DNA from 2 places in the Maritimibacter sp. DP1N21-5 genome. Region 1 is predicted to be linked to the other one. Evidence: riboswitches for the same ligand, from Rfam matches in the RefSeq annotation. Region 1 holds a riboswitch; the other holds the start of a gene.
The links. Region 1 has a riboswitch for thiamine pyrophosphate ahead of thiB (thiamine ABC transporter substrate binding subunit). Riboswitches for the same ligand answer to the same signal wherever they lie in the genome.
Positions count from the first base shown of each region.

Region 2: another riboswitch for thiamine pyrophosphate. It lies ahead of thiD (bifunctional hydroxymethylpyrimidine kinase/phosphomethylpyrimidine kinase); the one in region 1 lies ahead of thiB (thiamine ABC transporter substrate binding subunit).

Region 1 covers NZ_JAHUZF010000007.1:42,299-47,809, forward strand. The annotation lists gene KJP29_RS18180 (AEC family transporter) at 1-175, opposite strand, end outside; gene aroC (chorismate synthase) at 175-1,275, opposite strand; gene KJP29_RS18190 (EamA family transporter) at 1,392-2,267, shown strand; TPP riboswitch at 2,317-2,421, shown strand; gene thiB (thiamine ABC transporter substrate binding subunit) at 2,466-3,461, shown strand; gene KJP29_RS18200 (thiamine/thiamine pyrophosphate ABC transporter permease ThiP) at 3,466-5,007, shown strand; gene KJP29_RS18205 (ATP-binding cassette domain-containing protein) at 4,994-5,511, shown strand, end outside.
Region 2 covers NZ_JAHUZF010000001.1:66,660-72,170, forward strand. The annotation lists gene KJP29_RS00300 (HesA/MoeB/ThiF family protein) at 1-162, opposite strand, end outside; gene KJP29_RS00305 (thiamine phosphate synthase) at 159-755, opposite strand; gene KJP29_RS00310 (thiazole synthase) at 752-1,525, opposite strand; gene thiS (sulfur carrier protein ThiS) at 1,527-1,724, opposite strand; gene KJP29_RS00320 (FAD-dependent oxidoreductase) at 1,708-2,682, opposite strand; gene thiD (bifunctional hydroxymethylpyrimidine kinase/phosphomethylpyrimidine kinase) at 2,679-3,476, opposite strand; TPP riboswitch at 3,542-3,642, opposite strand; gene KJP29_RS00330 (sensor histidine kinase) at 4,314-5,511, opposite strand, start outside.

The sequences.
Region 1 (5,511 bases):
CGGCGATGGGACGGCTCGCCACCGCATTGAAGATGAGCGGCGGCAAGGCGACGTTGATAACGAACTTCGACAGGAGCCCGGTCTGCGGTGGTGTCAGGAACCCGGTGCGCGCCAGCCCAAAGCCGATGGCGATGGCCGCGAAGATCGGGAAAGTGATCCCGAGGATGGCGAGCATCAGCCGATCGTTCCGCGCGGACCATTCCCCACCTGCGCCCGGTGCAGAAGCAGGTGGTCAAGGATCACGCAGGCCGCCATCGCCTCGGCCACCGGGACGGCGCGGATGCCGACACAGGGGTCGTGGCGACCCTTCGTGACGATCTCGGCGGGTTCGCCCGACTTGGTGATCGTCTTGCGCGGAGTGAGGATCGACGACGTCGGTTTCACGGAAAACCGCACCACGATGTCCTGCCCGGTCGAGATCCCGCCAAGGATGCCGCCGGCGTGGTTCGAGCTGAACTCGGGCCCGTCCGGCCCCATCGAAATCTCGTCCGCGTTCTCTTCTCCGGTCAACCGTGCCGCATTCATGCCCTCGCCGATTTCAACGCCCTTGACCGCGTTGATCGACATCATCGCGGCCGCAAGGTCGGTGTCGAGCTTGGCATAGATCGGCGCACCAAGACCTGCGGGCGCGCCGCGCACGACGACCTCGATCTCGGCGCCGACGGAAGACCCCGACTTGCGCAGGTCGTTGAGGTAGCCTTCCCAGGTCGCAGCCGCCCGCGCGTCAGGCGTCCAGAACGGGTTCCGTTCGATCTGCTCCCAGTCGATGTCCGCCCGTTCGATCCCGTGCACGCCCATCCGCGTCATGTAGCCCCGGATCTCGATCCCCGGCGCGATGGCCTTGATCGCCTCGCGGGCTAGCCCGCCGGCCGCCACTCGCGCCGCCGTTTCGCGTGCAGACGACCGCCCACCCCCGCGCGGATCGCGGATGCCGTATTTGAGCCAGTAAGTGATGTCGGCATGACCGGGACGAAATTTCTCGGCGATCTCGGAATAATCTTTCGAGCGCTGATCGGTGTTCTCGATCATGAGCTGCACCGGAGTTCCGGTGGTCTGGCCCTCGTAGACGCCCGAAAGGATGCGGACCTCGTCTGCCTCGCGCCGCTGGGTCGTGAACTTGTTCTGACCGGGTTTGCGGCGATCGAGCCAGTGCTGGATCATGCCCTCGTCGATGGCCACGCCGGGCGGCACACCGTCCACCGTCGCGCCAAGCGCGGGTCCGTGGCTTTCGCCCCAGGTCGTCACGCGGAAGATATGTCCAAATGTGTTCATCATGGCCCGGCTCCTTTCGCGTTTCGATATACGCCGCGCGCGGAATTCTCAACGCGCAATCAGGCAGTTCTTGACGCGCGGGGATGACGGCGTAGCGTGAAGGTCCAAGCAGAGTGCCCATGTCCCGTCTCACCGATACCCTGATCACCGCATTGACCCCGATCATCTGGGGCACGACCTATATCACCACGACGCAGTTCCTGCCCGAGGGATACCCGATGCACGCCGCGCTCTTGCGGTCGCTGCCGGCCGGGCTGATCCTGCTCGTCGTGACGCGCAACCTGCCACCACGCGACTGGCTCGGGCGGATTGCGGTGCTCGGCGTGCTCAACTTCTCCCTTTTCTTCGTGGCGCTCTTCATCGCCGCCTACCGCCTGCCCGGCGGCGTCGCGGCGACCGTGGGTGCGATCCAGCCGCTTATTGTTCTCGTCTTCGCCCGCCTTGCGCTGGGCACGGTCCTGCGCCCGGCCTCGGTCGCGGCGGCCATCGCCGGGCTCGTCGGCGTCGGGATGCTGGTCCTTGGTCCCGATGCGCAGCTTGATCCCGTCGGGGTTGCGGCCGCACTTCTGGGCGCCCTGTCCATGGGAGCGGGGGTCGTGCTGGCGCGGCGGTGGCAACCGCCGGTCTCCCCCCTCACCTTCACGGCATGGCAATTGACCGCTGGGGGTATCTTCCTGCTCCCGGCCACGCTCATCATGGAACCGGCCCTCCCCGCGCTGACGATGTCCAATCTCGCGGGCTATCTCTGGCTTGGGGTCGTGGGCGGCGCCCTGGCCTATTTCCTGTGGTTCCGGGGGATCGCCCGACTGGACCCGGCGGGCGTGACGGGACTTGGGTTCCTGTCGCCTCTCTCGGCCATCCTCATCGGCTGGGTGGTTCTGTCCGAGGCACTGACGCCGGTCCAGATCGTGGGCGCCATCGTGATCCTGGCCTCTGTCTGGGCATCGTCCCGCGCAGCGCGCCCGTCACAGGCCCCTCTGTCCGTCCGTCAGTAGCCGACGTATGCGCCCGCCCTTGAAGCGGTGCACGTCTTTGCATAGTCTCTGCAGCACCTCGGGGTGTGAGCTGAAGAGCTCGCTGAGATGCGCAAGCGAACCCGTTGAACCTGAACCGGCTCATACCGGCGGAGGGAAGGTAAGGGCCGACGACCACGTCTTCCTACCCGACTTTCGCCCGTCGCAATGGAGGATGACATGAAAACAGCCATCATCGCCGCGGGTCTTGCTGCTCTTGCCGCCATGCCTGCAGGCATGGCCAGCGCTCAAGACACGCTGACCGTCTATACCTATGACAGCTTCGTTTCCGAATGGGGACCGGGGCCGATCATCAAGGAGAACTTCGAGTCGCAATGCGACTGCACGCTCGAGCTTGTCGCCGTTGGCGACGGGGCCGAACTGATTTCGCGGCTCCAGCTCGAAGGCGACCGGACGGAGGCCGACATCGTGCTCGGCATCGACGAGAACCTGACCGCGGTGGCCCGCGACACGGCCATGTTCGCGCTTCACGGTGTCGACAGCCCGGATCTGTCCATGCCCGTGGCGTGGGAAAACGACATGTTCCTGCCCTTCGACTGGGGCTACTTCGCCTTCGTCTACGACAAGACCAAGGTCGAAAATCCCCCCGCGAATTTCGAGGAGCTCGCCGACAGCGACCTGACGATCGTGATTCAGGATCCGCGCTCCTCCACGCCCGGGCTTGGCCTGCTGCTTTGGGTCAAGGCGGTCTATGGCGAAGAAGCCGGCGCCTACTGGGAACGCCTGTCCGACAATATCGTGACCGTCACCAAGGGCTGGTCCGAGGCCTATGGGATGTTCCTTGAAGGGGAGGCCGACATGGTTCTGTCCTACACCACCTCGCCCGCCTATCACCTGTTGGCCGAAGACGACGACACCAAGGCGGCCATCGCCTTTGAAGAAGGCAATTACATGCAGATCGAAGTCGCGGGCAAAATCGCGACAACCGACGAGCCCGAGCTGGCCGACCAGTTCCTCGACTTCATGCTGACCGACGGGTTCCAGTCTGCGATCCCAGAGACCAACTGGATGTATCCGGCTCATACGCCGCAGGAGGGTCTGCCCGAGGGATTCGAGAGTGTCGTGCCAGAAAAGGCCCTGATCTACTTCGGGACCGAGGCGCGGGACATCCGAGACGTGGCGCTCGAAGAATGGCGCGCGGCGCTGTCTCAATAGAATCATGACACGCACCACGGCGACGGGCAGCCTCGCGCTGGCCGTCGTCCTTCTCTTCACACTGGGCACGCTTGCCGCGGTTCTGATCCGGGCCGAGGCGCTGTCGGGTTTCGGCCCCGCCGACTGGGCCGCCCTGCGCTTCTCGCTCGTGCAGGCCACGCTGTCCGCGACGCTATCGATCCTCCTCGCGATTCCTCTGGGCCGCGCCATCGCGCGGCGTCGGTTTCCCGGGCGGGGGCTGCTCATTATGCTCCTGGGCGCGCCTTTCATCCTGCCGACGATCGTCGCGGTCTTCGGCCTCATCTCGGTCTTCGGACGCTCTGGCATCGTGTCGGATGTTCTGGGTTTTGTCGGGCTGGAGCCGATTTCGATCTATGGCTTTCATGGCGTCGTTCTGGCGCATGTCTTCTTCAACCTGCCACTGGCCACCCGTCTTGTCCTGCAAGGCTGGCTCGCCATTCCCGCCGAACGGTTTCGCCTGGCCGCCTCGCTGGGGTTCCGCGCGCGCGATGTGACGCGCTGGCTGGAACGTCCCATGCTGCGCGAGGTGTTGCCCGGCACCTTCCTCGTCATCTTCCTTCTGTGCCTCACGAGCTTTGCCGTCGCGCTGGCGCTGGGCGGCGGGCCGAAGGCGACAACAATCGAGCTTGCCATTTATCAGGCCTTCAACCTCGAGTTCGACCTCGGCAAGGCCGCGCTTCTGGCACTGGTCCAGTTCGCGCTCGGGCTCGCCGTCGCCCTGATCGCCTTCCGGGTCGCCCTGCCCACGGGCTTTGGCGCGGGGCTTGATCGGAGCCTGCGCCGGTGGGACGCGGCGGGACCGGGTTTCGTCCTTATGGACACGGTCATCATCGCCCTCGCCACCGTCTTTCTCGTCCTGCCCATTACGATGATCGCTCTCGATGGGCTTCCACGCCTGCTCTCCTTGCCTGCGTCCATCTGGTGGGCGGCGCTGCGCTCGCTCGGGATCGCACTGACCTCGGTCGTCGTCACGCTGGCGCTCGCCCTGCCGATGGCGGCGCTCTCGGTGAAAAGCAGGTTGCGCGTGGTGGAGGGGATCGGCTCCCTGACGCTGGCCGCCTCGCCTCTGGTCATCGGCACCGGGCTCTTCATCATCCTGTTTCCCCTAACGGACCCCTTCGCGCTCGCTTTTCCTGTGACGGCCATGGTGAACTCGGTGATGTCCCTGCCCTTCGCGCTGCGCGCGCTCGTTCCCGCGCTCGGCCAGATCGAAGCTGATTATGGCCGGCTCGCGGATGGGTTGGGTATGTCAGGTTGGGCGCGGCTGCGCCTGCTTTGGCTGCCACGTCTGCGCCGCCCGCTCGGGTTCACGATGGGGCTGTCCGCCGCGCTCTCCATGGGCGACCTTGGCGTGATCGCCCTCTTCGCCGCGCCGGATGCGCCCACGTTGCCCCTTCAGATCTATCGTCTCATGGCCGCCTATCGTATGCCGGATGCAGCGGGCGGGGCGCTGGTTCTACTGGTCTCGAGCCTTGCTCTGTTCTGGATCTTCGACAGGGGCGGTCGCGCTCATGCTGACACTTGACCATGTGACCGTGATCAACGGGGACTTCACCCTGACCGCTGATATGCAGGTCGCCAAGGGCCACAAGGTCGCCATTCTGGGACCCTCGGGGTCCGGAAAATCCACGCTGCTGGCCGGCATCGCCGGGTTTCTGGATGTCACCGGACAGATGAGTTGGGACGGCCGCGATCTTGCGCCCCTCGCACCGGCGGATCGGCCCGTCAGCATGATCTTTCAGGACAACAACCTCTTCCCCCATCTCACCGCCGCTCAGAACGTGGGCCTTGGACTACGCCCCGACCTGCGCCTGGGCCGCGCGAATCGGGAGCGGGTCGAGGAAGCCCTCGCCCATGTGGGCCTTCACGGGCTCGGCCCGCGCAAACCAGCGCAGCTCTCCGGTGGTCAGGTCGCGCGCGTCGCTCTGGCCCGCGCGCTTCTGCGCGACAAACCCCTGATGCTGCTCGATGAACCTTTCGGCGCGCTCGGTCCCGCCCTGCGCGCCGAGATGCTGGACCTCGTCGCCCG
Region 2 (5,511 bases), on a different contig from region 1:
GTCCATCAGCCGGACAGCACCCACGCCCGCGCCCACGAGGTATTGCAGCACCGGCGCGGCCAGACCGCCCGCGCCGATCACCAGCACGCGGGCATCGCGCAGCGCCGCCTGTCCCGAAAGGCCGAAGTCCGGCACCGCGATCTGGCGGGCGTAACGGCTCATGCCGTGACCTCCAGCCACTGCCGCACCCGCGCCTCCGGGTCGTCGTTCAGGGTTATGTCGGTCACGGCGGACACCACGTCTGCCCCGGCAGCAAAGGCCCCCGGCGCGCGGTCCACCGACATGCCGCCGATGGCGACCAGGGGGATGGCACCAATCCGGGCCTTCCACTCGGACAGTTTTTCCACCCCCTGCCGGTGCCATTTCATCGTCTTAAGGATGGTCGGATAGACCGGCCCAAGGGCGATGTAATCGGGGTGCAGCGCCAGCGCCCGGGCCAGTTCCCTGTCGTCATGGGTCGATATCCCCAGCCGCAGGCCCGCCGCCCGGATTGCCTCCAGGTCGGCGATGTCCAGATCCTCTTGCCCCAGATGCAGCCAGTCGCAGCCCAGTTCGATCGCCAGTTGCCAGTGGTCGTTGACCACCAGATGCGCGCCATGATCACGGCAGAGGTCACGCGCTTCTGCGATCTGGGCGCGCAGCGCGTCTTCGGGCAGATCCTTGATCCGCAGTTGCACGAACGTCACCCCCAGTGGCAGCATCCGGCGCAGCCACCGCACGTCGTCGAAGATCGGATAGAAACGCGGCAAGCTCATTCCAGGAACGCCTTTCCCAGAACCGGGGTCGAGGGGGCCGCCATGTCGCGCGGCGGCATCGGGTCGGACCGGTTCGCGAGCGCGCCGGCGGCGACGGCTCCGGCAAAGGCCTCGGCCATGCCCGCCGGGTCGCCCGCCCTGGCGACGGCGGTGTTCAGAAGCACGGCGTCGAAGCCCAGTTCCATCGCATGGGCCGCCTGGCTGGGCAGGCCGAGGCCCGCGTCGATCACGAGAGGCACCTCGGGGAAATGCGCCCGAAGCGAACGCAGCCCATAGACGTTGTTCAGACCAAGCCCGGTGCCGATCGGTGCGCCCCATGGCATCAGAACCTGACAGCCAGCGCCCAGCAGCCGGTCGCAGAGCACGAGATCCTCGGTGCAGTAAGGGAAGACCTCGAAGCCGTCGTCGGTCAGCAGGCGCGCGGCTTCCACCAGCCCGAAGGGATCCGGCTGGAGCGTGTCGGCATGGCCGATCACCTCCAGCTTGATCCAGTTGGTGCCAAAGAGCTCGCGGGCCATCTGCGCCGTGGTCACCGCCTCGCGCACGGAATGGCAGCCGGCAGTGTTGGGCAGCAGGGCCACGCCCAATTGCTCGACAAGCGACCAAAACCTCTGGCCCTGTCCGCCATCCCCCGCCTCGCGCCGGACCGAAACAGTGGCGATCCCCGCGCCGGATCGGCGGAAGGCCTCTTCCAGCACGGCGGGGGAGGGGTATTGCGCGGTGCCCAGCATCAGGCGCGAGGCGATCTCGGTTCCATAAAAGGTCGGCATCTCAGCCGCCCTGCCTTGGGGCGACGATCTCGACCCTGTCTTGCGGATTGAGATAGGTTTCGGCGCGCAGCGTTGCGGGCACGAAGACCTCGTTCACCGCGGTGGCAACCTTGGCCCTGCTTTGGCCGGTCTCTTCCAGAAGGTCGGCCAAGGTAGGGCCCGTTATGGTGCGGGGTTCGCCGTTAAGCGCGATGATCATGCCAAAGCTCCGGTTTTTCCTGGCCGTCCAGCACCGCCGCCGCCATCCGCGCCATCGCGGGGGCGAGCAGGAAACCGTGCCGGAACAGGCCGTTTACATAAAGAACGCCGCCTGCCTCGGTGAGGCGCGGCAGGTGATCGGGAAATGCGGGGCGCGCGTCGGCGCCGATCTCGGCCAGCTCCGCCTCTGCGAATGCGGGGTCGAGCGCGTAGGCCGCCGACAGCAACTCCATGACCGAGCGCACCGTGGCGCGGCCCCGTTCGGCGCTTTCGATCTGGGTCGCGCCCAGCATGAAAACCCCGTCGCCGCGCGGCACGACATAAAGCGGAAACCGCGGGTGCAGCAGACGCACCGGCCGCTTGAGGTGGACGCCGGGCGCGCGCAGCACGACCATTTCCCCTTTCACGCCCCGGAGGTCGGAAAGCGCTTCGGAGGCGGCCAGCCCGGTGCAATCGACTACGCGATCGGCCGGCGTGGCTTCGGTCGTGAAGCGGACGCCTCGCGCGGCCAGCCGGTCGCGCAAAGAAAGCAGCGCGGCGCGCGGGTCCAGGTGCGCCTCTTTGGTCATCAGCAGGGCGCGGTCGAAACGTCCGGCGAGCTGCGGTTCCGCACTGGCGATGCCCTCGCGGTCCAGCCAGCGGTGGTTCGCGGTGCGGCGGGCGAAGATATCGAGTTCGCGCCGATCGCGTCCAAGGGTCACGACCAGCGTGCCCTCGCGATGCACTTCGGCCCCCTGTGCCTGCCACCAGTCGGCGGCGGCGCGACCCAGCCGGAACACCGGTTCCTCGGCCGAGAACCCTTCGCAATCCGGTGCCAGCATGCCACCGGCCCACCACGAACAGGACTGTGCGCCGGGTCCGCCGGCGGGGTCCGTCACCGTGATGCTGTGGCCGCGCCCTGCGAGTTCCGCCGCAACGCATAGCCCGGCGACGCCGCTGCCCCGGATCGTGACCCTCATGACCAGACCTCATGGAAGTGATGCACCGGGCCGTGGCCCCCGCCGATTTGCAGCCCCTCCGCCGCGCGGATCGCGCCCTGGAGCCAGACGTGCGCGCGCCCGACTGCCTGTGACAGGGGCAGGCCCCGTGCCAGCCCGGCGGCAATGGCCGAGGACAGGGTGCAACCGGTGCCGTGGGTGTTCTGGGTGGCGATGCGGTCGGCCTTGAAGGCTTTCGTGCCCGCTGCGGTGACCAGCCAGTCGGTGCAGGTCTCGCCCCTGCGGTGGCCGCCCTTCATCAGCACCGCCCCCGCGCCCATCGCCAACAACCGCCGCCCCTGCTCCTGCATGTCTTCGTCCGTGTCGGCGTGGACTGCGTTCAACAGGCGGGCGGCTTCCGGTAGGTTGGGGGTCAGGACCGTGGCGCGCGGCAGCATGTGGCGGCAGAGCGCCAACACCGCGGTATCTGGCAGGAGCGCATCGCCGGATTTGGCCACCATCACCGGGTCCAGCACCACGGCCCCGGGAAATCCCGAGATGGCCCCGGCCACGCATTCCACCAGGTCGGGTGTGCCCAGCATCCCGACCTTGATCGCGTGAACCTCGATGTCCTCCAGCACTGTCGCGACCTGCGCTTCGATCACCTCGAGCGGGACCGGGTGCACGGCGCGCACCGCTCGGGTGTTCTGCGCGGTGATCGCTGTAATGACGCTGGCACCGTAGACACCCAGGGCCGAAAAGGTCTTCAGGTCCGCCTGGATCCCGGCGCCGCCGCCGCTGTCGGACCCGGCAATGGTGAGAACTGTGGCTGTCACGTCCGTCCATCCGCTTGTCAGGGTCAGGGCGCGACAGGACATCAAGGGTGACCATGGGTCTTCGGACGGTCACGATGACTGTTTCCTACGCCGGTCCTAACCGGTTCAGGTTCAATGGGTTCGCGTGAAAGCGTCTCAGCCCCGAGGGGCACCCCAACAGATCTGCCTACTGTGTAGGAAGGAATGGCCGCAGGGTCAAGGAACGACCATTTTGCGCCTCGCGGCCCGCAAGGGTTCGCTTCGCCGACCGGTCTTGCAGGCTTTTTCAGGCAATCAGGTCTGGCTTGCGACGCGCTGCACCTGACAGTGCGATGCATTGTCGATGGGGCAAGAGGCGGACGCGGCGCCGTGGTCCCGCGACACCCGAACGGTGAAACGCGAGGGGGCCCGGCGTCGGGTGCCGGCAAGGCTCGTCATGAAAACGTCGCGGCGCAGGTGGGACGGTGCGACTGCACGGGTCCGGATCAGTTGGCCCTTGCCGAAAGCGGGGGCAAGTTTCCAAGCATTGCGGAGAAGGAAGCCACGAGAGCGCCTTTCGGCGTGAAACTCGGTAACATCCAGTCTGTGACCGCACCGATGAGACGTGAAACCATCGAAGCCTTCGCCAGACTCCGGATCTTTTCTCAAGGCTACCAAGGGCAATGCGGCACGAGCAAATCCCCGGATCCGACCAGATAAGTGTTCAATCAGCCAGATCGTATGAAGTGCCTAGATGCTCTTGTAGCCCGTGGGTATCGATCCATGACCAGCCATGGTGCAAGTATCTTCGAGCACGACACTCGAGACAGATGGGCTTTGCCTTGCACGCGGCGCAGAACATATCGCCGGACAGCGCGGCTACGCCGGCTTGGTTGCCGCCGGCAACTCGAGCCGAAAGCGCGTTCCACGATCGACGTTCTCCAAGCGTACCTTGCCATTGTTCTTGCGGATCACCTGTTCGACGATTGCCAGCCCCAGACCCGTTCCTTCGCCGTGACGCAGCTGGGAAAACCGGCGGAACGCTGTTTCTTCCTCTTCCGGCGGAATTCCGATGCCATCGTCTTCGACGGTGACGACGATGGTGTCGCCGTCTCGGGCGGTGCTGACTGAGATTCTCCCCATCGTGGGACCACCGTGTTTGAGGGCGTTCTCCACAAGATTGGTCAGCGCCTCGCCGATCAGGACGGGATCGCCCTCGATCTCGAGACGCTCGTCGGCCGGGTCAAGTGAAAATCTCAGATCGCGGGACAGGACGGAGGGGGCGATGCCACGGCAGACTTCTTCGACGATTGTGTTCAGGTCAAACCGCGTCACCGATCCGCCGTAGCCGTAGCGCAGACGTTCAAGCTGGAGCAACTGGCTTGTCAGCCGGGCCGCGGCGCGGGCGGCCGAGATCAGCTCGGCCTGACGGACGGAGCGTTCGGTGTCGTCGCGGACATCCGGCAGGGTTTCCGCGAGTGCCAGCAGCGCTGCGGTCGGGTTGCGCAGCTGATGAGCGGCATCGGAAATGAAGGCTTGATGTGCCTCGATACTGTCGCGGACCTGCCCGAAGAGGCGGTTCAGCGTCGAGACCACCCCGGCGACCTCGGTTGGCACGGGTCTGCGAATCCGACCGAGATCGTCGGGCGATCTTTTCTGGATCGCTTCCTGCAGGTCGTTGAGCGGGCGAAGCCCGACCTGCACCCCGAACCAAACCACGAGGGCCAAGGCGACCATCAGGCCTGCCATGACGGTTATTGCGCGCAGAGCCAATTCCTGGGCGAACGCCTGACGGTCGCTCACCCGCTGCCAGACAGTCACGACCGTTTCGCCGGAGAGATTGTCGATCGTGCTTGCCTCGGTCATACGCAGCACCCGCATGTCTTCACCGCGATAGTTGGCAATGTAGTAGCCGGGTTCGGATTGCGGCATGTGCTGGTCGGGCCGCGGCGGATAGGCATATCCGGTGACATAGTAGCCCCCCGGCCCGGTCACATGATAAAAAACCTCGCCGCCGCCCGCGTCCGAGATGAAATTGCGCGTGCTGGGGGACAGCGCATCGCCGCCCGAGATTGCC